DNA from 2 places in the Terasakiella sp. SH-1 genome. Region 2 is predicted to be linked to the other one. Evidence: predicted binding sites of a transcription regulator. Region 2 holds the regulator's gene; the other holds the start of a gene.

Region 1 (16,129 bases), 620 kb from region 2:
CAGCAAATCCGGTAATCGCAAGGGCGATATGCTCAAGATTATGACCGATATTAATGGGATGCTGGAAAGCTGGATTTCTGAGCGCCCGGAGCAATGGCTCTGGCTTCATCGTCGCTGGCCGAAAAACTGATTTATGAGTTACGCCCTAGCTTAGGGCGTCTTGAAGTTGGTGGGCGCTAAAGGGTTTGGCAAGGACGCTGTTGGCACCAAGGCTTTTGGCGGATTCCAGTGGGCTGAAACTGGATTCATTATAGCCACTCATGGCGATGATTTTGATATCGGGATAGAGACGGCGTACATCGTTGATGGTTTCAAAGCCATCTTTTTCCGGCATGAAAATATCCAGTAAAATATGATCAACAGATCTTTCGCGCAGGCGCTCCAGTGCCTCAATACCATTGGCAGCTTCCAGTATGTCATATCCCAATCTTTTTAGAACTTGAGACATGGCAAACCGCACATCTATATCATCATCAACAAGCAGAACCGTCTGCATGGTGTTACATCCCCATATTTCGCCAGATGGTTGAGGATTACACGATTAAAAAAACGCTCATAACACCCATATGGGGGATATTGTTTGTTATTCTACCAATAATTCAGGGTCAAGGGCGACATTATTCAGGCTGACCCCCCAATGCAGGTGCGGCCCTGTGGCCCGTCCGGTTTTACCGACTTTGCCGACTGGATCGCCTTTTTTAACATATTGACCGTCACGAACTAAAATTTCATCCATGTGGATATAGATGGATTGCAGCCCGTGGCCATGATCAATCATCACGCATTTACCCATCAGATACATATCTTGATGCACCAGTGAAATGACCCCATCGGCATCTGCACCAATCAAGGTGCCTGTAGGCGCGGCAATATCCGTGCCTTTGTGCGGGCTGCGCGGTTTTCCATTCAAGATACGTTGGGAGCCAAACACACCGGAAATACGCCCCTTAAACGGCCAGTCAAAGCCGGAGGCAAAATAGGCTTGGTCCGTCACAGTTGTGCGGGTGCGCCACACGGCCGCATTATCGGCCTTGATGCGTTTAACCGCCACCGGGTCGGGGGTGACTTTCTTTTTTGGCAGACCATTAATGCGTTGGATTTTATAATTCTGTTTGGTGATCTTTAAGGTTTCATCAGCTTGCGTGCCATCGGGATAGGTGATCATCAAGTGGCTTGAGCTGCCATGATCTCGTCCAAAGCCAAGAAGGAAGAGACCGTCTTTGGATACTTTGACATCCTTGGCATCCAGCGTGACGATACTGCCCGGTGTGACTGTCCCGTAAATCAGCCCGCCCTGTTTAAAATGCCCGTTCAGGGAATAAGTGCCTGCATGGGCAAAGGAAGAAGCGAGAAGCAGCAAGGGGCCTGCAAAAATAGAAATCCATAGGTTCTTCATCAAAACAAACTTCCTTGTTCTGGTGCGGGTGCTTTTTTGGGTTTTGGTTTGGCTTTGGGCTTTGGGGCGGGTTGAGGTGTTGGCGGGGCACTCGGGGTGATGCCTTCACCATTGACCAGCACATCCAGTTTATCATCCCCGCCAAACTGGATGGATAGCTCATCCCCGCTGGTGAGACCGCTAGAGGATGTTATTGCCTTGCCCTCTTTGTCACTGACCAGGGCAAAGCCACGATCCAGCACACTTTTGTAAGAATAACTTTCCAACAAGGCCGATAGGCTGTTCAGTTTCTGGCCTGCACGATCCAGGGAATCATCGACGGCCTTGCGTCGCACCAGGGCTGATGTGCGATCATACTGGCTTTGGCGTTTCTGGATAAAGGATTGATAGCCCGACATCAGCGCTTGTGTGCGCCCTAACAAGCGTTCCTGTGCATTCTGGATTTGCTGTTGCGGCTGGGGGATTTTTGCAGCCAGTTGTTCCACGCGCATGCCATGGCGTTGTAACAGGTTGTCCATGGAATTACTCAGTCGTTCCACCCGGTCATCCAGTCGCTGGGTCATATCATCGACCAGGCGTTGGGGGTTGGGGATGGCGCGCGCCGCACTTGTGACGCGCATGGTGCGTTCATCAAGGGTTCGGTTAATGGCATTTTCCAGCCGTGCGCCATCATCCATCACCTGGGCATAGAGTTCCCGGCGCACCGGAACGGCCATTTCCGCCGCTGCTGTGGGGGTGGGGGCACGTCGGTCTGAGGCATAATCAATCAAGGTTGTGTCGGTTTCGTGCCCCACAGCCGAGATCAGCGGAATGTCACTTTCAGCGGCTGCACGCACTACAATTTCTTCATTAAAGGACCAGAGGTCTTCCAGTGAGCCGCCACCACGCGCCACAATCAAAAGGTCAGGGCGTGGGATGTTGTTTGATCCGTCCAAGGCGTTAAACCCGCGAATGGCCGCAGCGACCTGATCAGCGGCCCCTTTTCCTTGTACCAGACAAGGCCACAGAAGCACATGGCGGGGAAAACGATCATTGAGGCGATGCATAATATCGCGGATCACCGCACCCGTAGGTGAGGTCACAATACCGATGGTTTGGGGCAAAAAGGGGATCGGTTTTTTACGTTCCGGCTGAAACAATCCTTCGCTCGCCAGCTTGCGTTTCAGGTCTTCCAACAGTTTGAGCAACGCGCCCTCGCCTGCCAGTTCCATAGACTCAATAACAAGCTGATATTTGGATCGGCCGGGATAGGTTGTCAGGCGTCCCTTACAGACGACTTCCATACCATCTTGGGGGCGCAGGTCGAGCTTGGCCGCTACCCCTTTCCAGCAGACCGCATCCATCACGGCATTTTCATCTTTCAGTGCCAGATAAAGGTGGCCGGAAGCCGCACGTTTAAAGCCGGAGATTTCCCCGCGCACACGTACCAAAGAAAAGGCATCTTCCACAGTGCGTTTCAAGGCACCGGAAAGTTCGGAAACACTAAGGACAGGCTGGTTATGTTGCGCCGGGCTGTCGAATGCATCTGCAAAAGGGTTGTCAGTCATGGGGGGTAATATGGTACAAGTGCCCCAACTTGTGAACATTTAAATATGGAAGATATCATGAAAGTACTCGTTGTTGGTTCCGGTGGTCGTGAACATGCGTTGTGTTGGGCGATTGCCAAGTCTGCAAAACTGTCCAAACTTTATTGCGCACCGGGCAATGCGGGTATTGCGGATGTGGCTGAATGTGTCGCTGTGGGTGCAGAAGATGTAGACGCCGTAGTAAGCTTTGCCAAAGAAAACGCCATTGATCTGGTTGTTGTTGGCCCCGAAGCGCCGTTGGTTCTCGGCATGGTGGACAAGCTGGAAGAAGCAGGCATCAAGGCATTTGGTCCCAGTGCGGCAGCTTCTGTGCTGGAAGGGTCCAAAGGCTTTATGAAAGACATGTGTGCCAAGGCCGGTGTGCCGACAGCAGGTTATGGTCGTTTCACCGATGCAGCCAAGGCGAAAGAATTTATCCGTGAAAATGGCGCACCGATCGTGGTGAAAACCGACGGTTTGGCTGCTGGTAAAGGCGTGATCATCTGTCAAAGTGTTGAAGAGGCTGAAAAAGCCGTGGATGATATGATGGGCGATAAAATCTTCGGTGATGCGGGTAATGAGATCGTCATCGAAGATTTCCTGCGCGGTGAAGAATGTTCTTTCTTTGCTCTGGTGGATGGCGAACGTGCCTTGCCACTGGCCGCAGCGCAAGATCACAAGGCGGCTTATGATGGCGATCGTGGTCCGAACACAGGGGGCATGGGTGCGTATTCTCCGGCCCCGATTGCGTCCCCAGAAATCTGTGATAAGATCATGGAAACGGCGATTAATCCGCTCATTAAGACGATGGCCGATGAAGGTTGCCCTTACAAAGGTGTGCTGTTCTGTGGCCTGATGGTGGAAGATGGCGTGCCGACCGTTCTGGAATATAACATCCGTTTTGGTGATCCAGAGTGTCAGGTGCTGATGATGCGCTGGAAGTCTGATGTGCTGGAAGCATTGGATGCCGCTGCTGAAGGACGTCTGGATGACATCACACTGGAATGGCATGATGAAACAGCCATGGTTGTTGTGATGGCGGCAGAAGGGTATCCGGGTTCTTACGAAAAAGGCACCGAGATTAAAAATCTGGCTGAAGCCAATGGGGTTGAAAATGCCTTTGTTTTCCATGCAGGGACAAAAGCTGAGGACGATAAGGTTCTAGCCACCGGTGGTCGTGTGTTGGGTGTAACAGGCCGTGGCACAAGCGTGAGCGAAGCTCAAGCGACAACTTATAAGGCTGTGGATGCCATTGACTGGCCGAAAGGTTTTTGCCGTCGTGATATCGGCTGGCGTGCGGTTGAGCGCGAAAAATCTTAAAGCTCTTTATATAATTTCGGCTTCTGCATTTAATGATGCAGAAGCCGAGAAAAAGAGAACAACTCGGCAAAGGGTTGTAGAAGGGGGGAAGGATACCGACATGTTCACCCCTATAGTGTATCTATATTTCTCTTTTGTATGCAAATCACACTTCTGTGAAGTTGCAGCTATTCAATAAATTTGGTTTGACGGGGTAGGCTGTCTAATAATTGGGGGGCGGTTTCTTGCAGGCTTTTTCTATTGGCAATTAAAAGGTTGTCTTCGCTATAGACCACAGGCAGGCGATAAAGGGGCGTGCCCGTTTCGATATCTATCACCTGTTTGGCAAGGCGTTTGCCGATATTGGCATAATTGGGGCTTAAACCAAGTCCGATCCCATGTTCGACATATTTATTGAAAGAGCCGATGGACAGGATATTGGCCTTACGGGTCAGCTTGCCAAGTTTTTCAGCTTGGGAGATAAGAAAGCTGTCGAGGGGGAAAAACAGCAGGTCATATTCTTTATGGCGTCTAAGAGCAGCACCAATTTGATTGCTGATGGTTTCCGGTTCCGGGCGGATACGAATGGGGAAAATATCAGCCCCATACTCGCGGGCAACCTGTTGCATGGCCGGGATGATTTCCCGGCTTTGGGGTTCAAACAGGTTAAAGGGAACGGCAATTTTCTTGGCCTGGAGCATTGGCAGGAAAATTTCCAGGACAGAACTATCGAGAACACTGGGGCGTCCAAGCAAAAGCTTTTCCTGATTGGTTTGGCGGTTGAGATGGGCATCCAGTAAGATGCTGGTATTGCCAAAGGCAATCAGAACCCCTTTAAAGGCTGTATTTTTAAGTTCCTCTCTGATTTTCAGGCAATTGCGTGAACCAAAACAGAGAATGTAATCCATATCCATTAAAGAGGCACGCCAGATAGAGCGTAAAGTCGAAACGGTCCGACGCAGTTTTTGCTCACTATTGACCACATAGAACATACTATCAGGGCGCTGCTTTTTGATTTCAGCGATAAAAGCTTGATCAAAAGGGGTCTCACCACGCCAAAGCATAACGCCAATAGACAGGGGTCTGTTATTGGCCGTTGCAGAAACACTATAAAGGCCGATAACAAAACATATCAAAGTTGTTAAAAGTATATTTTTCATGGTGAGGTGTGTGCTTAAGATTGTGCGTGGCCTATAATCACAGGTTTCCGAGGCGAGGTCAAAGTTAAATTACGTAACGTCAACTCACATGCCTGTGATGGGTTGTGACGTGCGTTTTGCTCTCTACATGTGTACAGTCTAATGAAGCGAGGAATAAGCGGGATAGGGTTATGGCGTTTTTCAGCCTGTTTTCGCCACAGCGTATTTGGGACACATTGGTGCATTGTCGATTGTGTCGTCAAGTCACTGGGGCGGTTTTTATTGCTATTGTGCTGGTCGAAGGTGCGATTTTGATTTTTTCGGTCAATAATTTTGAACGTGACCGTCTGTTGGAAATTGAACGTGAAGGCTTTGCGGTTGTACGCGCCTGGCTGGAAATCAGTGGTGACAGTCCTGTGACCTTAAACAAAATGGCCCCGATGATTGGGGGCGGTTCGGTCCTTTTATCAGCTCAGGTCACAGATGAAGAGGGCAAGGAAGTGGCTTATTTATCCCAAAATTCCATTTTGGCACCCGCGCAGGAAACTTTTCAAGCGAGCTGGAGCCCAAGTGAACTTGGTTATCCCTATTGGGTGAGTGCGCGGTTGGATAAAACAGAAATTCCCGCTCAGGTCACGGCCTTTATCTGGCGGATTATCGGCTTGGTTTTGTTGATTTCCTTTTTTGTGACGATTGTCACCATGGCGATTTTGGAACGTTTGATGCTGCACCCTATTCGCCAGATGCACGCCCGTATGGGGGAGGCCGGTCTGGATTTGGCCCATCCGGAAAACCATCAGGTGACAGACAGGCGCAATGATGAACTGGGTGATATGGCCGGGGCCTATAACCAATTGTTGGGGCGTTTGTCTAAGGCATTTGCGGAAATCCGTACCCAGCAGGAAAATTTACAGCATCATAATACCCAGCTGGAAAGTGATGTGGCCGAACGGACCAAAGAGCTGAATTTGGTGGTGCATGATTTGCGCCGCGAAGCTGTGGAACGTGAACGTGCCGAAAAAGCTCTTGATGCATCAAAGAGTGAGCTATCGTCTGAACACCTTAAGAAACTGGCGTATACGGACACGTTGACCGGGCTGGCAAACCGGGACCTGTTTATGGATCGCTGTAATCAGGTTTTGCGCCAGATGAAACGTCAGGATGTCAAAGCGGCTGTGCATTTGATTGATCTGGATGGGTTTCATGCGATCAATCAGACGTATGGCTCTCAAGGGGGCGATACGGTTTTACAAACGGTGGCTGATCGCCTTGGAGCTTTGGTGCGCGAATCTGATACATTGGCACGATTAAGTGCCGATGAATTTGCTGTGGTTCAGTTTGATATTCAGGATAGTGATGATGCCTCTGTCTTTGCCCAACGCATCACGGAACGCATTCGAGAAGCGATTGACTGGCAAGATGAGGAAATCGACATCAGTTGTTCCATTGGCATTACGCTTCTTGGTTCAGAAGATACATCGGCGGAAGATGTGCTTCATCATGTGGCTTTGGCGCGAGGTCGGGCCAAGGAAGACCAAGGGGCCAGTTATCATTTTTACGCAGAAGAAATGAACCGTCAGGCGTTGGAACGCCAAGATATTGAAAGAGATTTGAAAAAGGCCCTGCAACGAGACGAATTGGTGCTGTTTTATCAGCCCAAACTGGATGTGCGAAATAAACACGTATCGGGCATGGAGGCTTTGGTGCGCTGGAACCATCCTGAACGCGGTCTATTGGGGCCGGGCTTTTTCATTCCTGTGGCAGAACGTAGCCCCTTAATTATAGCCATTGGCGAGTGGGTGCTTCGTGAAGCCTGCAGGCAAGCCCAGCGTTGGCAAGGTGAAGGCATGGGAAAATTGAAAGTCGCGGTGAATGTGTCAGCCGTTCAACTGGCGGAAAGTTGCATGGTCACGACTGTTCGCCAAGTGTTGTTGGAAACGGGATTAGCACCCCATCTTTTAGAATTGGAAATTACCGAAAGTGCGGTGATGGAAAATGTGGAAGACACCATCACCGTGTTGGAAGAATTGCGTGGCCTTGGGGTGTCTTTATCCATTGATGATTTTGGCACAGGTTATTCCAGCCTGAATTACCTGAAACGTTTCCCGGTCAAGCGGATTAAGATTGATAAGGCTTTTGTGGATGAGATTGTTGATGAAACCAGCGAAGGGGTCATTGCGCGTGCCGTTGTCACCATGGGCCATAGCTTTGGCATGGAAATCACAGCCGAAGGGGTGGAAGAAGAGTTTCAACATCAGTTTTTATCAAATTTGGGATGCGATGAAATTCAGGGCTATCTCTTTGCCAAACCGATGGCCGCAGTTGATTTTGAAGATTTTGTAAAAGCACAGGCAAAAGACGCAGGCTCCGCCCAGTAAGCGCTGGACAAAACCAGTGAAAAGGCCATAATGCGCGGCGATTCTATTGCTCTTTCTGTCAGGCTGGATTCCAATGACATCATCCCCAGAACTCTCTGTGATTGTGCCCGTTAAAAACGAAGCAGAAAACATCCAGCCTTTGGTTGGTGAAATTATGGCTGCACTTGAGGGGCGAATTGAGTATGAAATCGTCTATGTGGATGATGGCAGTGATGATGACACGCCTGCTCGCCTGAAAGATATGCAAAAAATTACCGACAAATTGCAGGTGGTGACGCATAAAAAATCCTGTGGTCAAAGCACAGCGGTGCGCACAGGGGTTCAACATGCCAAGGGCCGTGTGGTCGCCACACTGGATGGGGATGGGCAGAACGATCCGGCTGATATTCCAGCTCTTTATGATGAATTGATCAAGGAAGATCAGCAGGACTTACTGTTGATGGCCGGTTGGCGTGCCAAGCGTCACGACAGTGCTTTCAAACTGTGGCAGTCACGCAATGCGAATAAAATCCGGGCTAAATTGCTGGGTGATAATACACCGGATACAGGCTGTGGCTTGAAGGTCCTGACCCGAACAGCCTTTCTGGATTTGCCTTACTTCAATCATATGCATCGTTTTTTGCCTGCTTTGATGATCCGCCGGGGCGGTCAGGTGAAATCGGTTGTGGTGAACCATCGTGCGCGGGAACGTGGCACATCCAAGTATGGTATGTGGAACCGCCTGTGGGTTGGTATCGTCGATATCATGGGGGTGATGTGGCTGCAATCACGCGGCAAGGTGCCGGAAATCATTCCTCAGGATAAAGCATGAATTTTAAGGTCTTCATAAAGGGCCTTTTGTTTCTCTGTGCCTTGGCAGGTGGGGCATATCTGCTTTCCCAAGGGATGGATGAAAGCTGGATTGATACATATGTGCGCGATCAGGGCTTAAAAGGTTGGATTGTCTTTATCAGTCTGGGGGGCCTGTTGGCTGCGGTCGGTTTTCCCCGTCAAATTCTCTCCTTTATGGGGGGGTATGCCTTTGGGGTGGTCAAGGGCACGACCATTGCGGTCTTGGCAACGGTGGCAGGCTGTATCCTGACCTTTACCTTTGCGCGTTTCTTGGGACGCAGTTTCGTACAACGTAAATTTCCGCGCAAGATCAAACGTATTGATGACTTTCTGTCCGATAACCCTTTCTCTATGACTTTGCTGATCCGTTTGTTACCAGCGGGCAGCAACGTGGCAACCAATGCGGCTGCCGGGGTATCCGGAGTAAATCCACTTCCTTTTGTGGTGGGGTCCATGGTTGGGTATATCCCCCAGTCGCTGGTTTTTGCGCTGGCAGGTAGCGGGATTGAATTGAACCCACAATGGTCGATTGCCTTAAGTGTGATTCTTTTCATTGTTTCCGGCATTTTGGGCGTGTATCTCTATCGTCGCTATCGTCATGGCAAAACACTGGGACGTGATATTGAAACCGCGCTCAGTGGGGATGAACAAAAAGCTGAGGCGATTGTATCTGAGAGTGACGGAAAGTCTTTATAACCGTCATTCCCAACTTGATTGGGAAACCAGCATAACCTAATACTGGACCCCTTCTTTTGCGTGGATGACGAAAAAGAGCAAATAATGCTGCAAAAATACTGGTCCCCTATCACCTTTACCCTTCTTTGGATCGTGCTGGTTGCGACAGCCATTTACACACGTCCGGCTTTGCCTGTGGATGAAACGCGCTATTTGGCGGTGGCGTGGGAAATGTGGTTGCGTGGTGATTACATCGTGCCTCATCTCAATGGAGAGACTTACAGCCATAAGCCACCTTTGTTATTTTGGCTGATGAACTTGGGGTGGGCGATCTTTGGGGTGAATGACTGGTGGCCACCTATGGTCGCCCCGCTTTTTGCGCTGGCTTGTTTGTTTTTGACTCGTGCCATGGCCCAAAAGCTATGGCCGGAAGAAAAGTTGATTGCCGATTTATCACCGATTATTTTGCTTGGCGCTGTTTTCTGGACCATTTTCACTACCGTGACCATGTTCGATATGCTGGTGGCCGCCTGTACCTTATGGGGGCTGTTGGGGCTGTTGATGGTCTGGCGCGATGGCGATTCCAAGGGATGGTGGCACTTGGCATTGGCGATTGGTTTTGGGGTGCTGGCTAAGGGACCAGTGATTTTGCTGCAAATCCTGCCCATTGCTTTGTTGTTGCCGCTGTGGGATGTGGAACGGCGCATTGAAAATCGCAAAAAATGGTATCGCAATATTCTCTTGTCTGTTTTGGGCGGGGCGGTGATTGGTCTATCTTGGGCCATTCCGGCCGGCATCATGGGCGGGGAAGAATATCGCAATGCAATTTTTTGGGGGCAAACCGCAGGGCGCGTGGTGAAATCTTTTGCTCATGCCCGTCCATGGTGGTGGTATTTGGCTGTGATCGGTCCGTTGCTTCTGCCTTGGGTGATCTGGCCGACTTTGTGGAAAGCGGCCTGGGCAGGAGGTAAAAAGCTGTTGGCGGAAAGTCAGGTGCGTTTTTGCCTCTTGTGGTTTATCCCGATTTTTATCGCTTTTTCCCTGATCAGCGGTAAGCAGCTCCATTATTTACTGCCCATCTTCCCGGCCTTTGCCTTTGTCTTGGCGCGTTTGCTGGTAAAAGAAGAGATTGCGGTAAGTCGTGTCGATCGCTTGCTGCCTGCGGGCTTTGTGATTGTGCTGGGGCTTGCGGTGATGACTGCACCGCATCTGGGCCTGAGAAAATTCCCGGACTGGGCGACAGACCTACCGACGGCTTGGTTTATCTTGCCGATTGGGTTGGCGCTTTATGTGATTGTCCGCCCGTTGAAAACTCAATGTGGGGCTATTCTTAGTCTCACAAGCATGATGACAGGATTGGTCGTCGCGATACATATGCTGTTTGCGCCGTATTTGGGCTCGGCTTTTAATTTACGTGGCTTGTCTGTTGAGCTGAAGAAAATGCAGGATGCAGGCTATGACGTGGCCTTTGTTGCGAAATATCACGGGACTTTTCAATATTTGGGCCGCCTTGAAAAGCCGATTGCTGAACTGTCTACAGAGCGAGGCCATCCTATGATGGAATGGTTGCACGCCCATCCCCGCAGCAAAGTCATTACCCTGTGGAAACAGCCTGCGCCGGATCATCCGGCGGTGGACTATGTGCAAAATTTCCGGGGGAACAATATGATTGTCTTTGATGTGGCAAAACTCAAAGGCGATTATGACTTGCTCAACCGTCGTGGCAAATTAAAATAGCCTTTCCATGCTGCAATGCAGCAACGATTTATAAGAAAATTCCGATTCACCGCTTGACAGTTTCAGGGGTTGAACTTAACTCTGTTAGCACTCGAACCCAACGAGTGCTAACGCATGACTCGTTTGGGTCATTACTTTGGTGATATCACGGAGTTGAAACCATGAAATTTCGTCCTCTGCATGACCGTGTTCTGGTCAAGCGCTTAGAGCAAGAAACAAAAACTGCTGGCGGCATTATCTTGCCGGAAGCTGCACAAGAAAAACCGTCTGAAGGTGAAGTTGTTGCAGTTGGTAAAGGTGTACGCGGCGACAACGGTGAATTCGTTGCTCTGGACGTACAAGCGGGCGACCGCGTTCTGTTCGGCAAATGGTCCGGTACAGAAGTTAAGGTTGACGGCGAAGAGCTGTTGATCATGAAAGAATCTGACATCATGGGTGTGGTTGAAGCCTAAGCGCTTGCCCATTCACCTGTTTTATTTATTGACTGCTTAACATAAGGGTCTAGCTACAATGGCTAAAGAAATTAAATTCGGCACAGAAGCACGTGCTAAAATGCTCGAAGGTGTTGACCTTCTGGCGAACGCTGTAAAAGTAACACTCGGTCCAAAGGGTCGTAACGTTGTTCTCGATAAATCTTTTGGCGCTCCGCGTGTAACGAAAGACGGTGTGTCTGTCGCCAAAGAAATCGATCTGGAAGACAAGTTCCAGAACATGGGTGCACAAATGATCAAGGAAGTTGCATCCAAAACAGCTGATCTGGCTGGTGATGGTACAACAACTGCGACTGTTCTGGCACAAGCCATCGTTCGCGAAGGGACAAAAGCGGTTGCTGCGGGCATGAACCCGATGGATCTGAAGCGCGGCATCGACACAGCTGTTTCTGCTGTTGTTGCAGACGTTAAAGGCCGTTCCAAGCCGGTTGCAACAAACGAAGAAATCGCGCAAGTGGGTACAATCTCTGCAAACGGTGAAACAACTGTTGGTCAACTGATCGCTGATGCGATGGCAAAAGTTGGTAACGAAGGTGTGATCACTGTTGAAGAAGCAAAAGGTCTGGATACAGAGCTGGACGTTGTTGAAGGTATGCAGTTTGACCGTGGTTACACGTCTCCGTACTTCGTAACAAACTCTGAAAAAATGATTGCAGAGCTGGACAACCCGTACATTCTGGTTAACGAAGGCAAACTGACTTCCCTGCAACCGATCCTGCACCTGCTGGAAGGCGCTGTTCAGTCTTCTCGTCCGCTGTTGATCATTGCAGAAGATATTGAAGGTGAAGCACTGGCAACACTGGTTGTGAACAAACTGCGTGGTGGCCTGAAAGTTGCTGCTGTTAAGGCACCGGGCTTTGGTGATCGTCGTAAAGCAATGCTGCAAGACATCTCTATCCTGACAAACGGTCAGCTGGTTTCTGAAGAACTCGGCGTTAAGCTTGAGAATGTGACACTGGACATGCTGGGTACAGCGAAGTCTGTTGTGATCACCAAAGAAGAAACAACAATCGTGGAAGGTGCGGGCGACAAAGACGAGATCGTTGCACGTTGTAACCAGATCAAGGCACAGGTTGAAGAAACAACTTCTGACTACGATCGTGAAAAACTGCAAGAGCGTCTGGCGAAACTGGCTGGCGGTGTTGCTGTCATCAAGGTTGGCGGTGCAACTGAAGTCGAAGTGAAAGAACGCAAAGACCGCGTTGACGATGCGCTGCACGCAACACGCGCTGCTGTTGAAGAAGGCATCATCTCCGGTGGTGGTACAGCGCTTCTGTACGCTGTGAACGCACTGGAAGGTCTGGAAGGCGACAATGCTGACCAGAAAGTTGGTGTGGACATCATCCGTCGTGCGCTGCAAGCACCGATCCGTCAGATCGCTGAAAACGCTGGTCACGATGGTGCGGTTGTTGCGGGCAAGCTGCTGGAAGGCACAGATCCGAAAACTGGTTTCAACGCACAGACTGGTGAATACACTGATCTGGTGGCTGCTGGTGTTATCGACCCGGTTAAAGTTGTTCGTACAGCCCTGCAAGATGCAGCATCTGTTGCTGGCCTGCTGATCACAACTGAAGCGATGGTTGCAGACAAGCCGGAACCAGCTGGCGCTGCGGCTCCTGCAATGCCTGACATGGGCGGCATGGGCGGTATGGGTGGCATGGGCTTCTAAGCCAACCCCTCATATAGCTGCTAAAGCTTTTAAAAGGGTCGCATTCTTGGTGGTGCGGCCTTTTTTTATTTATGTAAGACCAGACGTGCTGCCCAATCGAGTTAGGAATGAGGATCAGGCAAATTTTCATTTGCTCCGCTTTGGCACCTCTGATATAAAATTTACAATGTTTACGTTAACGTAAAGGTAAAGGATTTAGAGTGATGAATGTACAGGGTTTAGCTGCGATTGTGACAGGGGCTGCTTCTGGTTTGGGGGAGGCAACGGCTCGTAAATTGGCTGCGCAAGGAGCCAAGGTGGCGATTTTTGATATGAATATGGAAGCCGCGCAAAAAGTTGCTGATGAAATTGGCGGGATTGCGGTTGAATGTAATGTCGCTGATGCCGCCAGTGCTGAGGCCGCGTTTGCTACGGCACGTGAGGCCCATGGGCCGGCGCGTATTGTTGTTTCCTGCGCCGGGATTGCACCTGCATCCAAGATCGTTGGGCGTAATGGTGCCCATGATCTTGATCTCTTTTCCAAAGTTATCAATGTGAATTTGATCGGTACATTCAATATGACCCGTCTGGCCTGTGCTGAAATGCTGGACCAAGATCCGGTGAATGGTGAAGAGCGCGGCGTGGTGATTAATACGGCTTCAATTGCTTTTGCTGACGGCCAAATTGGACAGGCGGCTTATGCGGCCTCAAAAGGCGGTGTGGCCTCTTTAACCTTGCCGGTTGCGCGTGAAATGGCGCCTAAGGGGATTCGGGTCATGACCATTGCACCGGGGATTATGGCAACTCCGATGTTATTGGGAATGCCGGATGAGGTACAAGATGCATTGAACAAGTCTGTTCCTTATGGCCGCATGGGTAAACCCGAAGAGTTTGCCGACTTGGTTAACCACATTGCTGAAAATGCTTATTTATCCGGTGAAGTCATCCGCATGGATGGTGCCTTGCGGATGGCCCCGAAATAAGTCTTCTTCGCCTTTGTTACTGGCGCATGCCACTTAAAAAGACATTCAATGCAGTCTGCAGATTGCCTGATTCCAGTTGTAATTGTTCAACTGCTTTTTGGGCCTGCGAGGCTGCGGTGCCTGACTGATGGGTGGCATGTCCCATTTCACCGACGATCTGATTAACTTCGACTGTATCGGTTGCGGCTTGCTGCATGCTGGCGGAGATTTCATCTGTGGCGGAAGATTGTTGTTGGATGGAAGCTGCAATAGAGTTCGCAATTTCCTGAACTTCTGCAACAACAGTTGAAATTTCCTGAATGGCCTGAACAGAATTTTCCGTGGCGCTTTGAACCGCATTGATCTGATTGGTGATTTCATCTGTGGCACGGGAGGTTTGATTGGCAAGGTTCTTGACCTCACTGGCAACCACGGCAAAGCCTTTCCCGGCTTCGCCTGCGCGTGCCGCTTCAATTGTAGCGTTCAGGGCGAGCAGGTTGGTTTGTTCTGCAATACCGGTAATTAAATCCGTCACTTCACTGATACGTACAACAGTTTGCTGCAGGCTGGAAACCCTGTCTTGAGCCTCATCCGATGTGGTTGATGCCCGGTTTACAACCATGTTGGAACGTTCAACCAAAGACGCAATTTCAATGTTGGATGCCGATAGTTCTTCAACAGCGGCAGCAGTGGCGTTAACGGCTTGGGTAGTGTGTTCTGATTTTTGAGAGACAACACCACTGGCTTCGTTGGCCTGAGTGGAGGTGGAGCTGACCTGTGCGGCAATCTCTTCAAGGTCGGAGGCTGTTGTTTTTACAATTTGTGCCGCATTACCGACATTTTGTTCCAGCTCATTTGCCAATTTTTCAATACTGGCTTTACGTTCTTCTTCGGCTTTTGCTTTTTGTGTTTCTTGTTCTTGCTGCAAAGTGCGCCGGTCTGTTTCATTGGTCCGGAAAATTTCAAGGGAGTGGCCCAGTCGCCCAATTTCATCGGCACGCTCACTGTAGGGAATAGGCGTGTCCAGATGACCATTGGACATTTCATTTGCCGCCAATGTCAGTTTTTCAATCGGTGTAATCGCACGTGATTTCAGCGCCAAAATGATCAGACCACACATAATGACCAATGCCGTGGCCAGCAAGGTCAGGGAACGCATAAGAGTTGACTGGGAATTATCCAATGTATCCTGAACATTTTTTGACAGTTCAAAATTGCCGATTGAACTGCCGTTAAGATCAAGGATTGGCAGCTTCATGGAAACAAGGGCAGTCTTGCTGTCGAGCTGGATTTCTTCTTTGGCATTGCGCGTGATTTCGATATTGGCTGTTTCAAGCGAGCCAATGTTTTGAATGGCTTTTAAAGTCGGCGTCAATGTAGCGTCAATGCGCACAAGATATTGCAGCACACGCCCGCGTGCCTTGCGGCTGTATTTTGTAACGGGGAAATAGCGAGATAACACAACGTCATTATTGACAACGAAAAAGCCTTCAAGCGGTTCTGCGGTTTTACCTTTTTTCAGGTACCCGGCAATGGCTTTGGTGACTTCCGGTGAATCGCAGCTGCTGCCTAGTTTGACATTGGTGTTATCGACAGGTTCGACGAATTTAACCGTCAGGCTTTGACCATCGCAATAGACCAGATGTTTCATATTGCCGCCAAAGCGTTGGTTGAGATTGTTAAAGGTGGGTTTGGCATGTGAATCTGAAAAATCAATGGGATCAAATTCTTTGGCCATAAAGTTTTTGGTTGCCCCTTTGTCGCGTGCAATCAAATCAAGGCCCATTTCACCCATTAAATTCAAGCGGGATTCTACATCCAGCGACAGGACTGTTTCATAGGATTTTCGGTTCTTTTCCAGGTTTTCCATTAAGGAATCATTGTTCCAACTGCTTTGTTGCCATCCCAACCCAAGGACAACAAAAACAGAAAGGGCAATAACAGGTAAGACAGTTTGCCCAGCCAATGTGTTTTTCAGAAAAGACATGAATAAAACCCCATTATAAAA
Region 2 (16,129 bases):
ATAACACAATCGCGCCTGCCGTCAGGGCATAGGCAATGAGGGTGGCGCTATCCACAATCATGTGGTTTTGGCCTTCATCCATGCGGCCATGGCGTCAATGGCTTCGTTTTGATTTTCTTTCATGGTACGCCCGGACAGAACGCGGGGTTTGAGGTCATGGTCCCCGTCATCGGCCCAGTGAAAGTCAATGGTTTCAGGCAGGTTGTAGGTCACAACCTCATCCCACCAGCCAAAACTGTCACGCGCACCTTGGCAAATCAGGGTGGGGGTTTTCATTTCCATCAGATGTTCTACGCGCAGATATTCTTTTTCCGATTTACCCAGCGGGTGGAAAGGGTAGCCTGTAACCAGTACACCACGTACCGGGGTTTCTTCGACTTCCAGTTCTTGCGCAATCATGGTTGCCATGCGTCCACCCAAAGACTTGCCACCAATAAAAAGATTTTGCGCCCCCCCTAAATCGGCAATGACTTCGCGCCAGGCGGTAAGCAGCTTGGGTGTGCGATCCGGTGGGCGTTTTTTACCCGTTTCGCGGCGTTTCTGCATGTAGGGAAATTCAAATCGCACCACGCGGATCCCCTGTTCTCCCAAACCTTGGGCAAAGCGTTCCATAAAGGTGCTGTCCATATGTGCGCCTGCGCCATGGGCATAGACAAAGGTGATGTCAGAATTTTCCGGTCCGCTATAAAGATAGTCCATGGTGTTTTTCCCTTTGATACAGTATGAAACTATATGGACTTAATTGAGAGGGTACGCAAGTCATGCTGAACGCAATTGATGCAATTCGAATTTTTTCCGGTGATTTTGAAGAAACCAAGAACTTCTTCGTTAAAGCGCTGGGCTTTACCATTGGGTTTGAAGGCGAAGGTGTGTGTGTTTATGATTTGGCAGGGACCAAACTGATTTTGGAAGAGCTGGACTTAAGTGATGCCGATGCTGCGGGCATGGCAGGGCGTTTCACAGGGGTTTCTTTTGCGGTTGACGATATTCAGGCCACTTATAAGGAGCTAAAGTCCAAAGGGGTGAAATTTGAAAGTAAGCCAGAGATGGAAGATTGGGGCGGGGCCATGGTGCATTTTCGCGACCCGGCCAATAATGTATTTACTCTGATCCAATATCCTGCGCAGAATTAGGTAAAAAAAAGCAGTCTGTTTACATCCTGTTTATATGGATGGTATATAACAGGCAAAATTTGGTTTTAATTTTTGTGTACTAAGGGGTAGACGTGAAAAAAATTTCTTTAATGGCTGCGGCTTTGATGAGTGTTTCAACAGCAGCGTTGGCTGATGGTCCTTTTGTCGGACCTTATGTAAGCGTAGCTGTTGGTGTTCAAAAAGACAGCAACTTGCTGCAAGAATATAATGCCAATGCAGGGTCTAGCAGATATTCTACGGATGCGAACTCCAGCGATATGGCTTATAGCGCTTCTATTGGCTACAACACACAGCTTTCTAATGGTGTTATTGTTGGGCTTGAAGGGGTTTATGACCGTTCAACAGGTCGGAAGGAAGTAACGCGTCAATATAGAAGTAATGGAAGCGCTGGCTATAACGTGACGACAGATGTTAAATATACAGCATCTTTACGGGCAAAGGCCGGTGTGACAGCATTTGAAGATAGCACTTTTCTGTATGCAGCCCTTGGTGCTGCAACTGCCAAAGTGGATTACACGTTTGCAAATGGCAATAATGTAATTTTTAGTGATGGCTATGCAAAGGAGCAACATACGGGTGGCCTTTTTGCATTGGGGGCAAGCTACCGTTTGACGGATAATATCTCTATCTTCGGGGAAGGCTCACATACGATCTACGCCACTGATAAGAACATTGCAGATTACAATAATTATCAGAGCGATAGTAAGCTGAGAATTACCAATCTGAAGGTTGGTTTGTCTTATAGCTTCTAATCCTATAGGATTTTGATTTTTAAAGCCCCTGTAAGAGAAATCTTGCAGGGGCTTTTTCATTTCATCATTTGTTAAAACTCTTCTGATAGAACTAAAACTATTATGAGACGCATGACATATATTCTTACTTTTATAACAGCACTGGTCCTGTCTTCAGGGGCAGGTGCGGCTGGTTTTGAGTTTTTAGGTCCCCATGGCGATTGGGACGTATTTGCCGATAAGAAGAAAAAGGCAAATGTGTGCTATATTGCCTCTGTTCCGACCAAGGCGAGCCATAAGAAAAAGCGCAGTGAAATCTATGTATTGGTTACGTTGCGCAGAAATGAAGGCTTCAAGGATGTGGTGAGCTTTCACCAGGGCTATCCCTTGAAAAAGAAGAAAGACCTGCGTGTCAGTGTTGGGAAACGAAGCTTCAAGCTGTTTGGTTCTGGGGAAACAGGCTGGACCTATGAGGCCAAAGACGATATGGCCTTGGTCAAAATGATGCGGGCGGGGTCAACCATGACAGTCAAGGGCGTGTCAACACGCGGGACCAATACGACTGATACCTATTCCCTGAAAGGGATTTCTGCTGCCTATAAGGCCATGCGCAAGGCGTGTTCCAAGTAACGAACACATGTCATCCCCGACTTTGATCGGGGATCTTTTTCCATGAGATAGAGCCTTCACCTGCGCGAGGATGAAGGTTTGTCACTTAAAACCGGGAACCAGGTTGGTTGAGGAAGGTGATTTCCTCATCCGTGCTGTCACGGCCCAAAATTTTATTGCGATGGGGAAAACGGCCGAACTTGTCGATGACGAGCTGGTGCTTGATGGCATAGTCGGTATAGTTATCATCACCCAAACGGCTGATTAGCTCGACACTGGCTTTTTGTTCCTGACGGCTTTCACTATGTTCTAAGGGCATGTAAAGAAACAGGCGTGGCCCCATGGGCAGGACCTGATCAAATCCCATTTGCACCGCATGGTGGGTGACATTGCGCGCCAGTGTATCGGTGGCAAAGGCTTTGAAGCTGTTGCGAAACATATTGCGCGGAAATTGATCCAGCAAGATGACAAGGGCAACACAGCCCAGAGGTGAGCTTTTCCAGTTTTCCAGTTTTTGCAGGGCGGCCTGTTCGTAGATTTCTGAAAATTGTTCTTCGATCTGTTTATCGAATTCTTCGTTTTTCATCCACCATTCTTCACGGTGGCTCAGCATTTCAGCCGGGTTCAGGCTCCCAAACCAGAATTTCAGGATGTGATTGATCTCAACACTCATAGCTCAGGCCCTTTTGTAGTTTAAGAAAAACAAGCTTCAACCAATTGTTTGAAAGCATCAGCACGGTGGCTGATTTGATGTTTGGCTTGCGGGTCCATTTCAGCAAATGTGATGTCGTAACCCGCAGGCTTGAAAGTCGGGTCATACCCAAACCCTTTCTCCCCACGTGCTGGCCAGACCATTTCACCGTCAACGCGCCCTTCAAATGCTTCGGTGTGACCATCAGGCCAGGCAATGGACAGCGCACAGATAAAGGCGGCTGAACGATCCGCCTTTTGTTCAATCGTGTCATATTCAGCCACCGCATCGGCGACTTTCTTTTGGGCGCGATCAAAATCTTTGCGCGGGCCAGCCCAACGGGCGGAATAAATGCCGGGTGCTCCACCCAAAATCGTCACACTGAGACCGGAATCATCAGCCAGTGCAGGAAGACCGGAAGCTTTGGCCGCCGCCACGGATTTAATCAGGGAATTTTCAATGAACGTTTCCCCGGTTTCATCCGGTTCAGGCAGGTTTAAATCACCTGCGGAAATGACTTCCATGCCAAAGGGGGCAAGCAAGTCCTGAATTTCACGAACCTTGCCCGCATTATGGCTGGCAATCACAAGTTTTCCGGCTTCCAGTTTGCGCATGGATGATTACTCCAGACCTAAAGCTTCACGTTGTTTGACAACCAGTTCACTCACCCCTTTTTGTGCAAGGCTGAGCAACTGCATAAATTCATCTTGGCTGAACGGGTCTTCTTCGGCGGTGCCTTGAATTTCCACAATGCCTTCTTTGCCGGTTAGCACAAAATTGGCATCGGCCTGGGCGGAGCTGTCTTCATCATAATCCAGATCAAGCACAGGTGTTCCTTCAAAAATACCACAGGAAATGGCTGCAACTTCAGAAGAAAGTGGAATGGTTTCCAGCTTGCCTTCTTCAAGCATTTTTTGAAAAGCCGCATACATGGCGACATAGGCCCCGGTGATGGAAGCTGTACGGGTGCCGCCATCAGCCTGAATGACATCGCAATCCACACGGACCTGAATTTCGCCCATGGCTTTCAAATCACAAACCGCACGTAAAGAACGCCCGATCAAGCGTTGAATTTCCTGCGTGCGACCAGATTGTTTACCACTGGAAGCTTCGCGGCGCATACGGCCGTGGGTGGAACGGGGCAACATGCCATATTCCGCTGTGACCCAGCCTTCGCCACTGCCGCGCATCCAGCCGGGAACTTTTTCTTCCACTGTGGCTGTACATAGCACGTGGGTGTCGCCAAATTTGATCAGACAGGAGCCTTCGGCATATTTGGAGAAACCCATCTCAAAGCTGATTTCACGCAATTGATCGGCTGCGCGCCCTGATGGTCGTGTCATTAGTCGATCAAATCTTCTTCGATGATGGAAATATTCAGATCATAAGACACTTCGCCTTCGTCTTCATCACGGTGTAAAACGCCGATAAATTCATCCAGAATATAGACTTCAACCGGGTGTTCCGGCTTTTTGGGCGGCTGGATACGAATCTTGTCATTGCCGAAGGTTTTGCGCAGATGCGTTGTAACTTTTTGGATTTCTTCCATCGTGATCATGAGGTGGGTTCCATTATGCGAAAAGTTGAGTTTCTTCGGGTGTACCATAGGGGTCTGGCATTGGACAACAGTTAAGCGTGTGAATTTTCCAGAATGGAATTTCAAGGGAGGAAAATCGCGTTTTTTATGCTATAGTTTCTTCCACTAATGATGGGGTATGCATGAAAAGACAACTGGCTGTTTTTTTCTTTCTGCTGTTGGGCATGGTTGTGCCTGCGCGGGCCCATGATTGTACCAAGGTTGTTGTGACGGCCCATCCGGAATACCCCCCCTATCATTGGCATGAAGACGGTAAAATCGTTGGGGCCAGTGTAGCGTTGACTGAAAAGATTTTCAAAGAATTGGGGGTCGAGGTTGAAGCCCGCTATGAAGGCCCTTGGAAACGGGTGCTGGCAAATGCCCAGGCCAATCATGTGGATATGGTTCTTGCCTTGAAAAAAACAGAAGAACGCAGCAAGTTTCTCAACTACACCACGTCCCCGATTTTCCCCAACCCTTTTGCTGTCTTTGTCAAAGTGACCCGTCCGTTTGATTATACCCAATGGAAGGACCTGTTGCCTAAACGAGGGGGCAAAAATGCCGGGGACCGATATGGAGAACCATTTGATAGCTTTGCCCGGAAATATCTGGAACTGGAAGATGGCTTTTCGACGGCCAGTAATGTCAAAAAACTGATCAATGGGCGAATTGATTATTTTATCCACGGGCGTTACGTCGGTCTGGCACATTTTGCCACGATCAAGGAAGGTGATCAGGTGGTCGCGTTGGCGCAAAATATTAATGAAGGCGTTATTCACAGCGGCTTTACCAAAGGGTCGCCCTGTAACATGTTTCTGCCCTATGTGTCGCGTCGCTATCAGGAAATGATCGCCAGTGGGGAAGCGGTTGCCTTGTTGCAGCAATATGTGAAACGCTGGTCGCAATTTGCCCAAACGAAGGTGAAGAATTGACGCATCGCTGATGGCGAACTAAATTCGTTTTCATGTTAAGTAATTTGAATGAGAGATCGCGCGATATCTTTCGCCGCATTGTTGATGCCTATATGGCAACCGGGGAACCTGTGGGCTCGCGCACGGTGTCCAAGCTGTTGGAAAATTCCTTGTCACCGGCCTCTATTCGCAATGTGATGGCTGATCTGGAAGATATGGGCTTGCTCCATTCGCCCCATACCTCGGCGGGACGTATGCCAACGGAAGAAGGTTTGCGCCTGTTTATCGACGGGGTGATGGAAATCGGTGATCTGTCAGAAAATGATCGCCAAGCCATTGATGTGGAATGTGCGGCCAAGGGACGGCGTTTTGACGATGTGATGAATGAGGCTTCGGGCATGATCTCCGGCCTGTCGGGCTGTGCTTCCCTTGTCTTTGCGCCCAAGGCGGATTCGCCTTTAAAACATATCGAATTTGTCAATCTTTCACCAGGGCGCACGCTGGTGATTATGGTGATGGAAAACGGGTTGGTGGAAAACCGGGTGATTGAAACTCCGCCCGATATTCCGGCCAGTGCGCTGGTTCAGGCCAGTAATTATCTGGGTGCCAAGCTGGTGGGCAAGACGGTTTCTGGCGGTGCGGATGAAATTAATCAGGAACTTCAAACCCATAAGACCCAGCTGGATGAGCTGACTAACAAGGTGGTTGCCGCAGGGTTGGCCCAATGGGCCGGTGGCGGCGAGGATTCAGGTTCCTTAATTGTGCGTGGACAGGCCCATTTGCTGGATGATATTTCTGCCATTGGGGATCTGGAACGTATCCGTTCGTTATTTGAGGCTTTGGAAACGAAGGAAACTTTGCTAAAGCTTCTGCGCCTTGCAGATAACGCGCAAGGTGTGCAAATTTTTATCGGCTCGGACAATCCGTTGTTTAATGTGTCCGGCTGTTCTATGGTGGTGGCCCCATTTCATGACGGTCATCAGAAAATCGTCGGCGCAATTGGCGTGATCGGGCCTACCCGGATCAACTATGCGCGCATTATTCCCATGGTCGATTATACCTCCAAGGTGATCGGCCGATTGATTGGTTAACCGAGTTAAAGAGAAGACGACATGTCAGGCGAAAATACACAGGCAACTCCTGAAGAAACACAAAACGCAGCTCCTGAAACGGCGACAGAAGCACAAGCTGCTCCCACAGAGGCAGAAGAAACCCTGCAAGCAGACGCACAAGGGTTTGCAGATGATAAAAAATCTGGTGATCGTGTGGGGGAGCTGGAAGCTGAACTGGAAGAAATGAAAAGCAAATGGATGCGCGCTGTTGCTGATGAACAAAATGTGCGCCGCCGGGCTGAACGTGAAAAACAGGATGCGTTGAAATACGGTGTGACGAACTTTGCCCGTGAAATGGTTTCTGTGGCTGATAACCTGCGCCGCGCTATGGACAGTGCCCCAGATGATATGAAAGACACCGATGTGATCAAAGGTGTTGAAATGACGGAGCGTGAGTTGCAAAACGCCTTTAACAAGGCGGGTATCAAACGTATTGAAGCTGCGGGTCAGCCCTTTGACCACAATCTGCACCAGGCCATGTTTGAAATTCAGGACCCAAGCCAGCCAGCCGGGATTGTTGGGCAGGTCATGCAGGATGGCTATGTCATCCATGATCGTCTGTTGCGCCCAGCCATGGTCGGCGTGACCAAAGGTGGTCCGAAATATGAAGCGGGTAGTGAAGAAAATACTGCTGAAGACAAACCTGCCGAAGAAGCCGCCGCTGCAACGGATGCTTATGAAAAAGCAGGGGCTGATTCTGGTGAGCAGCTCAATCAGGAAACTTAATTTTACTTTGTCATTCCCAACTTGATTGGGAAACTTGGTGACAAGAAAGCCCCCGTACATTGTGCAGGGGCTTTTTCTGTGTCATCAGGTTAAATCTTTTGCCAAAATATATTCATCATGGAAGGTGCCTTCATAAGCATAACTTTCCCGTTTAGTTCCTTCAAATTGAAAGCCGCGTTTCAGAAAGAAGAAAACAGCACCAAGGTTATCATTCACAACTTTTGCCCTGATTTTGCGAAGTTGCTTTTTATGTGCCCATTCTTCGGCCTTTTCCAGCAGGGCGGTGCCGATCTTTTGATTGAGGTGTTCTTTCAAAATGGCGATGCCAAATCCGCCGTGATGGGCGCGTTCGGTGTCATCCATATGACCAATCCAGATATTGCCGATGATCTGGTCTTTTTCTTTGGCCAGGATGACCTCGTGATACTCACGATTTTCACGCAGATAATAATCCATCCATTCCTGTCGCAATTCCATAGTTTCCACAATCGTTGGGACGAAAGGGTGTTGTTGTGACAAGGTGGTATGTAGCTCTACCAGCTGTTTTGCATCTTCAAGACGGGCCCGCACGATTTCCATAACAATCCTCCATAAGTTCATGGACGTTGTTATGGAAGGCCGTGAGGCTTTTTCTTTTAGCCTGAAATCATATCGCGCAGCTGTTTGGCCGCAACGGTCAGCATGGCAAAATCGACACCGGGGGTGGTTTTCATTTCTGCCAGCATCTGGTCAGTTTGATCCACCACAGTCTGGTTTTTTTCAATCCATTGGTCCAGACCAACGATGGGGTCACAGCCTGATTTACATTCATCAATGGCAGCGTAGGTCAGGGTGGACTGATAGGTGTAAAGGTCTTCGATTAAGGCCCCAACAGCCAGTTTTTGCCAGTGGTTTTTCAGCCCGAGCTGTTCACCTGTTGCCCGCATCCAGCCCAGATCAAAACGCGCCCCAACGGCAAAATAGATTTTAGAGACATCGACCACATCCATTTTGCGTGAATGGGCAATGCCAACGATATCACAGCCAGAGACCAGCACGACTTTGCCCGCAACACTTTTCGCCAGTTGTTCAGGCACGCCATTGTCGATAAAGGTCTGGGCTTGTTCCAAATGACCTTTCAGCACATTTTCCGGCAGAACCTCTTCAAGGCGATCGCCTAATTGCTGCAACCCGTCAGAAAAGGCTTCGACCGTTTTGCCAATATCAAGGGGTTGTTCGCAATTGCGCAGGAACCATTTGGTGCCACGATCAATCAGGCGGTTGACTTGTAACAACATACGGGCCTGTTCCTGTGCCGGGATCTTATTATCCAGAGCTTCGATCTCAGCCCAGGTTTCACGCAAGCCAAACGAATCGCGTGTCACCAGATAGGCTTTGGCAATGTCATCGGGGGTGGCATTGGTGTTTTCCATCGTCTGGGTGACAAAAACACCACCAACCCGGTTAATCAAAGAGTTGGTAATATGAGTCGCAATAATTTCACGACGCAGCATATGGTTTTTAATCTGCCCTTTGAATTTGCTTTGCAAGGCCGTTGGGAAATAACGGATCAGGTCCTCTTCCAGGCGCGGGTCATCGGGCAAGCTGGATGCCAGCAGCTGGTCATAAAGCCAGATTTTGGCATAAGGCATCAGGACAGAAATTTCCGGACGGGTCAGCCCCCGTTTGGCAGCTTGACGTTCGGCCAGAACCTCATCATTGGGCAGAACTTCCACATCCCGATCCAAACGGCCCTGACGTTCCAGATATTTCATCAAGCGGGCCTGTTGGTCTAAAATGTCTGTGGCCCGTTCATGGATCAAGGTGATGGCCTGACTTTGCAGATAATTGTCACGCAAAACCAGATCAGAGACTTCCGGTGTCATTTCTTCCAGTAATTTATTGCGCTGTTTCATGGTCATATCGCCATCAGCCACAACCTGATTGAGCAAGATTTTGATATTGACTTCATGGTCGGAACAATCCACGCCAGCAGAATTATCAATCGCATCGGTATTGTTGCGCCCATGATGCAGGGCAAACTCAATCCGGCCCTTTTGGGTACAGCCAAGGTTTGCCCCTTCGCCAATGATTTGGCAGCGCAGCTCGGTTGCATTGATGCGTACCGCGTCATTCCCCCGATCCCCTGTATCGGCATCGGTTTCATGGGTTTCCTTGATATAGGTCCCGATCCCGCCAAACCACAAGAGTTCAACCTCTGACTTCAAGATTGCCTTGATCAATTTATTGGGGGATAGGGACTTTGTACCATTGGGCAGGCTCAGGGCTTTTCGAATTTCAGGCGTGATGGCAATCTGTTTGGCAGAACGTTCAAAAATGCCTCCCCCTTTGGAAATTAGGGACGTATCATAATGACCCCATCCTTTTACCTCATCAAACAGGCGTTTGCGTTCTTCCCACGAGGATGCGGCATCCGGGTTTGGGTCAATGAAAATATGAAGGTGGTTAAAGGCGGCAACCAGACGGGTATGTTTGGAAAGCAACATGCCGTTACCGAACACATCCCCGCCCATATCGCCAACCCCGACGGCGGTAAAATCGTCATTTTGGATATCTTTGCCGATTTCGCGGAAATGGCGTTTCACCGATTCCCATGCGCCTTTGGCTGTAATGCCCATTTTCTTATGGTCATAGCCCACCGACCCGCCAGAGGCAAAGGCATCCCCCAGCCAATGGCCGTATTCTTCGGAAACACGATTGGCAATGTCTGAAAAAGTGGCTGTCCCCTTATCAGCTGCAACCACCAGATAGGGGTCATCTTCATCATGACGCACAACCTGTTGCGGCGGGATGACTTTGCCACTGATGTAATTATCGGTTAAATCCAGCAGGCCGCGAATAAAGGTGATGTAACATTGAATACCTTCATTTAAGAAAGCATCACGCCCGCCTTCGCTTGGGGGCTGTTTGACGACAAAGCCACCTTTGGAACCAACCGGGACAATGACGGCATTTTTGACTTGCTGGGCTTTCACCAGACCAAGAATTTCAGTGCGGAAATCTTCACGGCGATCTGACCATCGCAAGCCCCCACGTGCAACCGGGCCACCGCGCAAATGGACCCCTTCAATCCGCGGGCTATAGACAAAAATCTCACGCCAGGGACGGGGCAGGGGCAGGTCTTCAATTTCAGTGGAATTGAATTTGAAAGAGACATAGGGTTTTGTTTCGCCTGTGGTGCGGTCTTTCTGGAAATAGTTGGTACGAAGCGTGCAATCAATAATATTGAGGAAACGGCGCAAAATCCGGTCTTCATCGGCATTTTGGACGGTATCGAGAATATCGAGAATTTCTTCCCGGATTTTTCCAATTTTTTTCGCATCATTGGCAGCTGTGGGATCAAATTTTTCATAGAAAAGATTGACCAGCAAGCGAGTGACTTGGGGGTTATAGGCCAAAGCGCGTTGCATATAGGTTTGAGAAAACGGAATATTGGCTTGGCGTAGATACTTACAGAGGGCGCGCAGCAACATCACCGGCCAAGGCTCAATCCCGGCCTGAATGACGAGACGGTTAAAGCCATCATTTTCCACTGTCCCATTCCAGACATGGCGGAAAGATTCCTGAAAACTTTTGCGAATAGCAGACAGGTCAACGCCTTCACCACTGGCAGTTTCCAACCCAAAATCATGGATCATAATGATATTGATGTCATCGTGATTGGGCTTAACCGGATAGGGGTGTTCGTCTAAAACCTGTAGTCCCATATTTTCCAACATAGGCAGAACATGGGAAAGGGGCACGGCTTTTTGAGGGTGATAGAGCTTAAAGCGCACCACATTTTCTGAGGCTTCAATCGGACGATAGAGGCTGAGTTGCAGCTCTCCTGTGTCCAGTACGTCATCAAGCTTGGCAATGTCTGAGACGGCAACGGCGGCATTATGGCTTTCAATATAGCCTGCGGGAAAGGCATTGGCATAACGGCGGAACTGCTCCAGACCTTTTTCTTCACCGTGGCTGGTGACAAGCTGGTTGCGCAGCTGGTCAATCCAGTTGCGGGCCGCTTCAATCAATTGCATTTCGACTTCGAAAATATCAACCGATCTTTTGCGTTTATCCGGTGTAGACACCAGCACATGCAGCCGGGCCAGTGGGGCATCACCGATCTGGGTATAAAATGCCATGACTTCGCCATTAAAGGCCCGTTCCAGAATATCCTGCATGACATGGCGCAGTTCTGTTGTCATGCTGTCGCGGGGAATGAAAATTTGGCAGGAGGCAAAGCGCTGGAAGTCATCATGACGCACAAACAGGGCGACGCGCTGGCGTTCTTGTAAATGAAGAATCCCCATGCAGATTTCATAAAGCGATTCTTCTGAAATCTGGAAAAGTTCATCGCGTGGGAAGGTGTCGATGATATGGGCAAGCGCCTTGCGGTTATGGCTGGAGGGTTCAAAATTTGCTTTTTCCATCACATGATTGAATTTCATGCGCATGAGTGGAATATCATGAGGTGCCCGGCTATAGGCAATGGACGTAAACAGGCCGACAAACACCCGTTGACCAATGACTTTACCCTTGGCGCCATAGCGTTTCACGCAAATCACATCCATATAGACCGGGCGGTGAATGATGGATTTATGCGACGTTTTCACCAGCATGATGGAATAAGGGCCTTCGGTGAATTTCCCTTTTTCAGAGGCGGGGCTGGTGGCGAGCTGACTGATTTCATCCAGAATGTCTGATTGTGGGTTGGACAAGATGCCCAAAGCGCTATCCATGGACGGGATAACCGTTTTGCCTGAAATCTCGAAATCACAACTGCCCAGAAAGGTGAAATGATCATCATGGACCCATTGCAGGAAGTCACAGGTTTCGCAGGCTTCTTCTGATTTGGGTTTGGGTTGTTTCTTTTTCAGTTCATTAACTGTGTCCTGGGCCAGTTGGCGCATGTCGCGCCAGTCCCGCACGGCAGCATCACCTTCTGTCAGGCAGTGGCGCAAGGAATCGTGGATGGTCTGAAGCTGCTTTTGATCTGAATGGCGATTGACCAGAAACAGCATAAAGGATTCTTTTGAGCAGCTTTTCTCACAAGCCTTCATTTCATCGGCTGTGCAGGTTGCCAGCATTTTACCGTCCAGAGTGCGACATAATTCCATGACCGGATGAATGGTCAGGTAGATGGTCATGTCATGTTCTGCCAGAGCCGATGTGATGGAATCCACAAGGAAGGGACGGTCTGCAACACAGATTTCAATGACGGTATGGTCTGTTTGCCAGCCATGTTCTTCCAGATTGGGGTTATAGACCCGCACCAGTCGTTCATCAGCTTGACGGTGGCTGGCAAAACGCCAAAATGCGAGAACGGAACCGTAAATTTCTTCTTCATCACGCCCGATCAGGTCATGAGGGGGGACTTTGGCAAAGAACTGTCTGGTAAATTTGGCAGCGTCAAAGGCATCTTCTGGATTGAGCCGATCATTAATCAACGTGGCGACCTTTTCAATCAGGTCCGCTTTTTGTTGTTCTGACTTTGAAAGCGTCTTGTTCATCCCATTTATCCCTGTTCTCGCCCGTTTTTTCGGGTCGTTAAACATGTGAGGATTTTTCCCCTATCTTTATAGGCTAGGTAAAAATCGCCAATTTACAAGAGGATAGGTGGATTTTATTGATTTATTATGAAGATTTCCCGATTCGCAGCAATTGGGAAAGGCAAAATCTTTACAGCGACCCGTTTGACGATTAAAACAGGGGTATTCTTTATCTATGGGCTTTCATCGTGAGAATCCTCTTCATTACCTCCACACGTATCGGCGATGCAGTACTTTCAACGGGTTTGTTGCAGCATTTGATTGACGCCCACCCTCAGGCGCGTTTTACCATTGCTTGCGGCCCAGTCGCGGCCCCTTTATTTGAGGCAACCCCGCAGGTTGAACGTGTCATTGTGATGACGAAAAAGAAACGATCCATGCATTGGGTGGACCTGTGGAAAGAATGCGGCCTGACCTGGTGGCACAGGGTGATTGATCTGCGCAACGGCCCGATTACCTATTTATTCCCGACCTTGCGCGGGACGCATTTATTGCGTGATGATAAAAGCAAGCATCGCGTTCAACTGTTTTCTGATTTACTGAAATTGTCAGAACCACGCGGTCCGGTGTTATGGACGACTGAGGAACATGAGCAAGTCGCAGATGATCTAATTGGGACGCCTGAGGGGAAACTTCTTGCCATTGGCCCAACGGCTAATTGGCGGGGTAAAACGTGGCGGGCAGAAAACTTTTTGGAACTGGTACAGCGCTTAACATCTGAGGGGGCACCATTTCAGGGGGCCAAGGTGGCGCTGTTTGGTCATATTTCAGAACGTGAACAGGCCCAGGCCCTGATTGACGGTTTACCAGAAAACCAAAAAACCGACTTGATCGGGGAATATAGCCTGCCTGTTGTTTATGCCTGTTTGAAACGTTGTGATTTTTATATTGGTAATGACAGCGGCTTGATGCATATGGCTGTGGCAGCACAAATACCCACACTTGGCCTATTTGGTCCCACGCAGGAAAAACTCTATGGCCCGTGGGGGAAAAATTGCGCGGTGGTGCGTACCGCCACTCCATTCCTTGACCTGTTTGACGAAAACTTCGATCATAAGAAAACCGATAGCCTGATGGACAGTCTGTCTGTGGATATGGCTTATGACAGTGCCTTGAATTTATGGGAAGAGCAGCAATGAATTTGGACGAACTGATCAAAAATAACGAAATTGTTCAGATGGTGAAACAGTCCATTGATGATCCGTTCATGTTGGTACTCACGATGGGGCTGGGCGTTTCTGTTTTTATGTTGATTTTACTGCGCTTGACGTTTTTAAGTATGGGTAAGGCCGATAAAAAGAAAGCGCAGGAAGTTTTATAACGTGTAGTCCCAGCCGTTGCGGGCAAACAGGGCCGTGGACCCACAATATGAAAAACAGTGGTAGTTATTTTTCTTGATGTGCTGGTAGATTTTCGTTTCTGTGACAGCTTCTACAGTTTGTGCATGAATTTCACAGATAATGATGTCAGGGGCATAGGTGGCGAAATCAAAACTGCCCAGAACAGACATCTCGTGCCCTTCGACATCCACATTCAGGACGTCGATTTTTTTTGTCCCCAGTTGTTCTTCAATGACTGTATTTAAAGGGTCCGCTTTGATCTTTTCGATGGAATAGGGCTTTCCAATAAGCTTGCTTCCTTCGTCCGCCGCCTTTTTATCCAGTGTGTTCAGGCCACTGCCGGGATCAAAAATATAAGATTCAATCTCTCCGCTTTCTTGGGTGATCGCGCGTTGAATGCTCTTGTCTTTTTTGCGAAGGCGATTACACAACATGATATTATCAGCTGTCAGGTCAATGTTCAGCCCGGTCCAACCCATTTTGTAAAGCGGATAGGTGGTGTTGCCGATGACCGGGTGATTACAGCCCACATCAACAAAAGTGCCGCGATAATTCTTTTTCTTAAAACGCCCAATGCGATAAATGCGTGCGACAATCAGGTCTTCGCCCCAACTGGCATAAGCTTGAAAAGGGCGAAATTTCATGAGGCGGTAGAGCTTATATAAAAAGCGATGTTTGATATGTTTGGCCTTAAACTCAGAGACGGCTTGTTTCATATCGCTTACCATTTTCCTTCAGTGACCAGACGGCGCAGGTGTTTTTGCAGACGCTTCAGCCCCTTTTCCTTGCCGGCTTTGCGACGTTTGGGCCAGATGCGGGTGGGGTCGGCGACATGGCGCTCATGACCTGTATTGATCATCGCAGGTGGGTCAAGGACAACGCAGTAAAAATCCTGTTCCTTATAGCAACAGCCGATATCCAGCTCATTGGTGAAGCGGGCATAGCCCTTGATCAGGTCATAATCGCTTTTGCGGCGTAAACCCGGTTTGAAAGAGAAGAACCCCCATTCCCAGCCTTCTGCAATACTAAAAGTCAGATAGCTGGCTCCATTGATATCAATCTTTTTTTCTTCTTTAAACAGTTCAACACTTTCCGTTGCAATATTGGCATCGGCAATGCTTTCCAAAAAAGGCTGGAGGATTTTGGGTTCTGTTTCCAGAATTTTTAAGGATTCTTCAATAAAGCCGGAACGGGTGAACTCCCAGTCATCTTCACAGTGAAAAATATAAGGGGTGTCGATGGTAGCATATGCATCAACGATGGATTTGATCTGGCCCTTTTTTTCTTTATTGGCCCAAATCTCAAAGCGATCCCCAAACAGTTCTTCAACTTGCTGATAAACATTATCATCACAGGAATCTTCGGTGATGATGGCGCGTTTGATCGGGTAGGTGTTGTATTTTTCGAAACTTGTGATGGTCTGTTGCAGCAGGTCGACGCGACCACAACTGGTCAGAACAAAGGTAACTTCCGGCTGGCTCATACTTCCTACCCCGATTGAGATGATGATGGGATGCTTGTAGCAGAATTACGGCAGTCTGACAGTAGCGTTTTTTCGAAAAATACTGCAAAGATAAACCAACTGATCGCCTTGTAGACTGACCCCACAGGAAGAGGCGAGATAGAGCAGAAATTCAGAACTGAAAAAACCGAATTTATGTTCTTTCTTGGCCCATTTCCATACCCGCGAAATAATCTTTTTTTGTGCTGCCTTTTTATGTTTGGCACTCAGGTCGTCATGGTCTTGC

The links. Region 2 encodes HrcA, which represses chaperone genes, less so after heat shock. Its sites were predicted from a motif close to GTTAGCACTCNCCNNNGGNGAGTGCTAAC; they were not measured.
Region 1: groES (co-chaperone GroES) is a predicted target of HrcA. The motif match lies at 11,104-11,132, and genes of this name have one in related genera.

Annotation. Positions count from the first base shown of each region.
Region 1 covers NZ_CP038255.1:3,646,355-3,662,483, forward strand. The annotation lists gene E4K71_RS17195 (lauroyl acyltransferase) at 1-130, shown strand, start outside; gene E4K71_RS17200 (response regulator) at 146-496, opposite strand; gene E4K71_RS17205 (M23 family metallopeptidase) at 584-1,396, opposite strand; gene xseA (exodeoxyribonuclease VII large subunit) at 1,396-2,943, opposite strand; gene purD (phosphoribosylamine--glycine ligase) at 3,001-4,281, shown strand; gene E4K71_RS17220 (hypothetical protein) at 4,449-5,420, opposite strand; gene E4K71_RS17225 (EAL domain-containing protein) at 5,591-7,777, shown strand; gene E4K71_RS17230 (glycosyltransferase family 2 protein) at 7,851-8,588, shown strand; gene E4K71_RS17235 (VTT domain-containing protein) at 8,585-9,304, shown strand; gene E4K71_RS17240 (glycosyltransferase family 39 protein) at 9,389-11,020, shown strand; gene groES (co-chaperone GroES) at 11,182-11,472, shown strand; gene groL (chaperonin GroEL) at 11,531-13,180, shown strand; gene E4K71_RS17255 (SDR family oxidoreductase) at 13,384-14,142, shown strand; gene E4K71_RS17260 (HAMP domain-containing methyl-accepting chemotaxis protein) at 14,159-16,108, opposite strand.
Region 2 covers NZ_CP038255.1:3,029,114-3,045,242, reverse strand. The annotation lists gene E4K71_RS14360 (LysE family translocator) at 1-61, opposite strand, end outside; gene E4K71_RS14355 (alpha/beta fold hydrolase) at 58-699, opposite strand; gene E4K71_RS14350 (VOC family protein) at 762-1,133, shown strand; gene E4K71_RS14345 (outer membrane beta-barrel protein) at 1,226-1,906, shown strand; gene E4K71_RS14340 (invasion associated locus B family protein) at 2,018-2,515, shown strand; gene E4K71_RS14335 (DUF924 family protein) at 2,601-3,167, opposite strand; gene rdgB (RdgB/HAM1 family non-canonical purine NTP pyrophosphatase) at 3,188-3,799, opposite strand; gene rph (ribonuclease PH) at 3,806-4,528, opposite strand; gene E4K71_RS14320 (DUF3126 family protein) at 4,528-4,743, opposite strand; gene E4K71_RS14315 (transporter substrate-binding domain-containing protein) at 4,905-5,693, shown strand; gene hrcA (heat-inducible transcriptional repressor HrcA) at 5,726-6,763, shown strand; gene grpE (nucleotide exchange factor GrpE) at 6,785-7,510, shown strand; gene E4K71_RS14300 (GNAT family N-acetyltransferase) at 7,595-8,089, opposite strand; gene E4K71_RS14295 (NAD-glutamate dehydrogenase) at 8,146-13,002, opposite strand; gene E4K71_RS14290 (glycosyltransferase family 9 protein) at 13,230-14,180, shown strand; gene E4K71_RS14285 (hypothetical protein) at 14,177-14,362, shown strand; gene E4K71_RS14280 (FkbM family methyltransferase) at 14,357-15,097, opposite strand; gene E4K71_RS14275 (glycosyltransferase) at 15,103-15,864, opposite strand; gene E4K71_RS14270 (glycosyltransferase) at 15,910-16,129, opposite strand, start outside.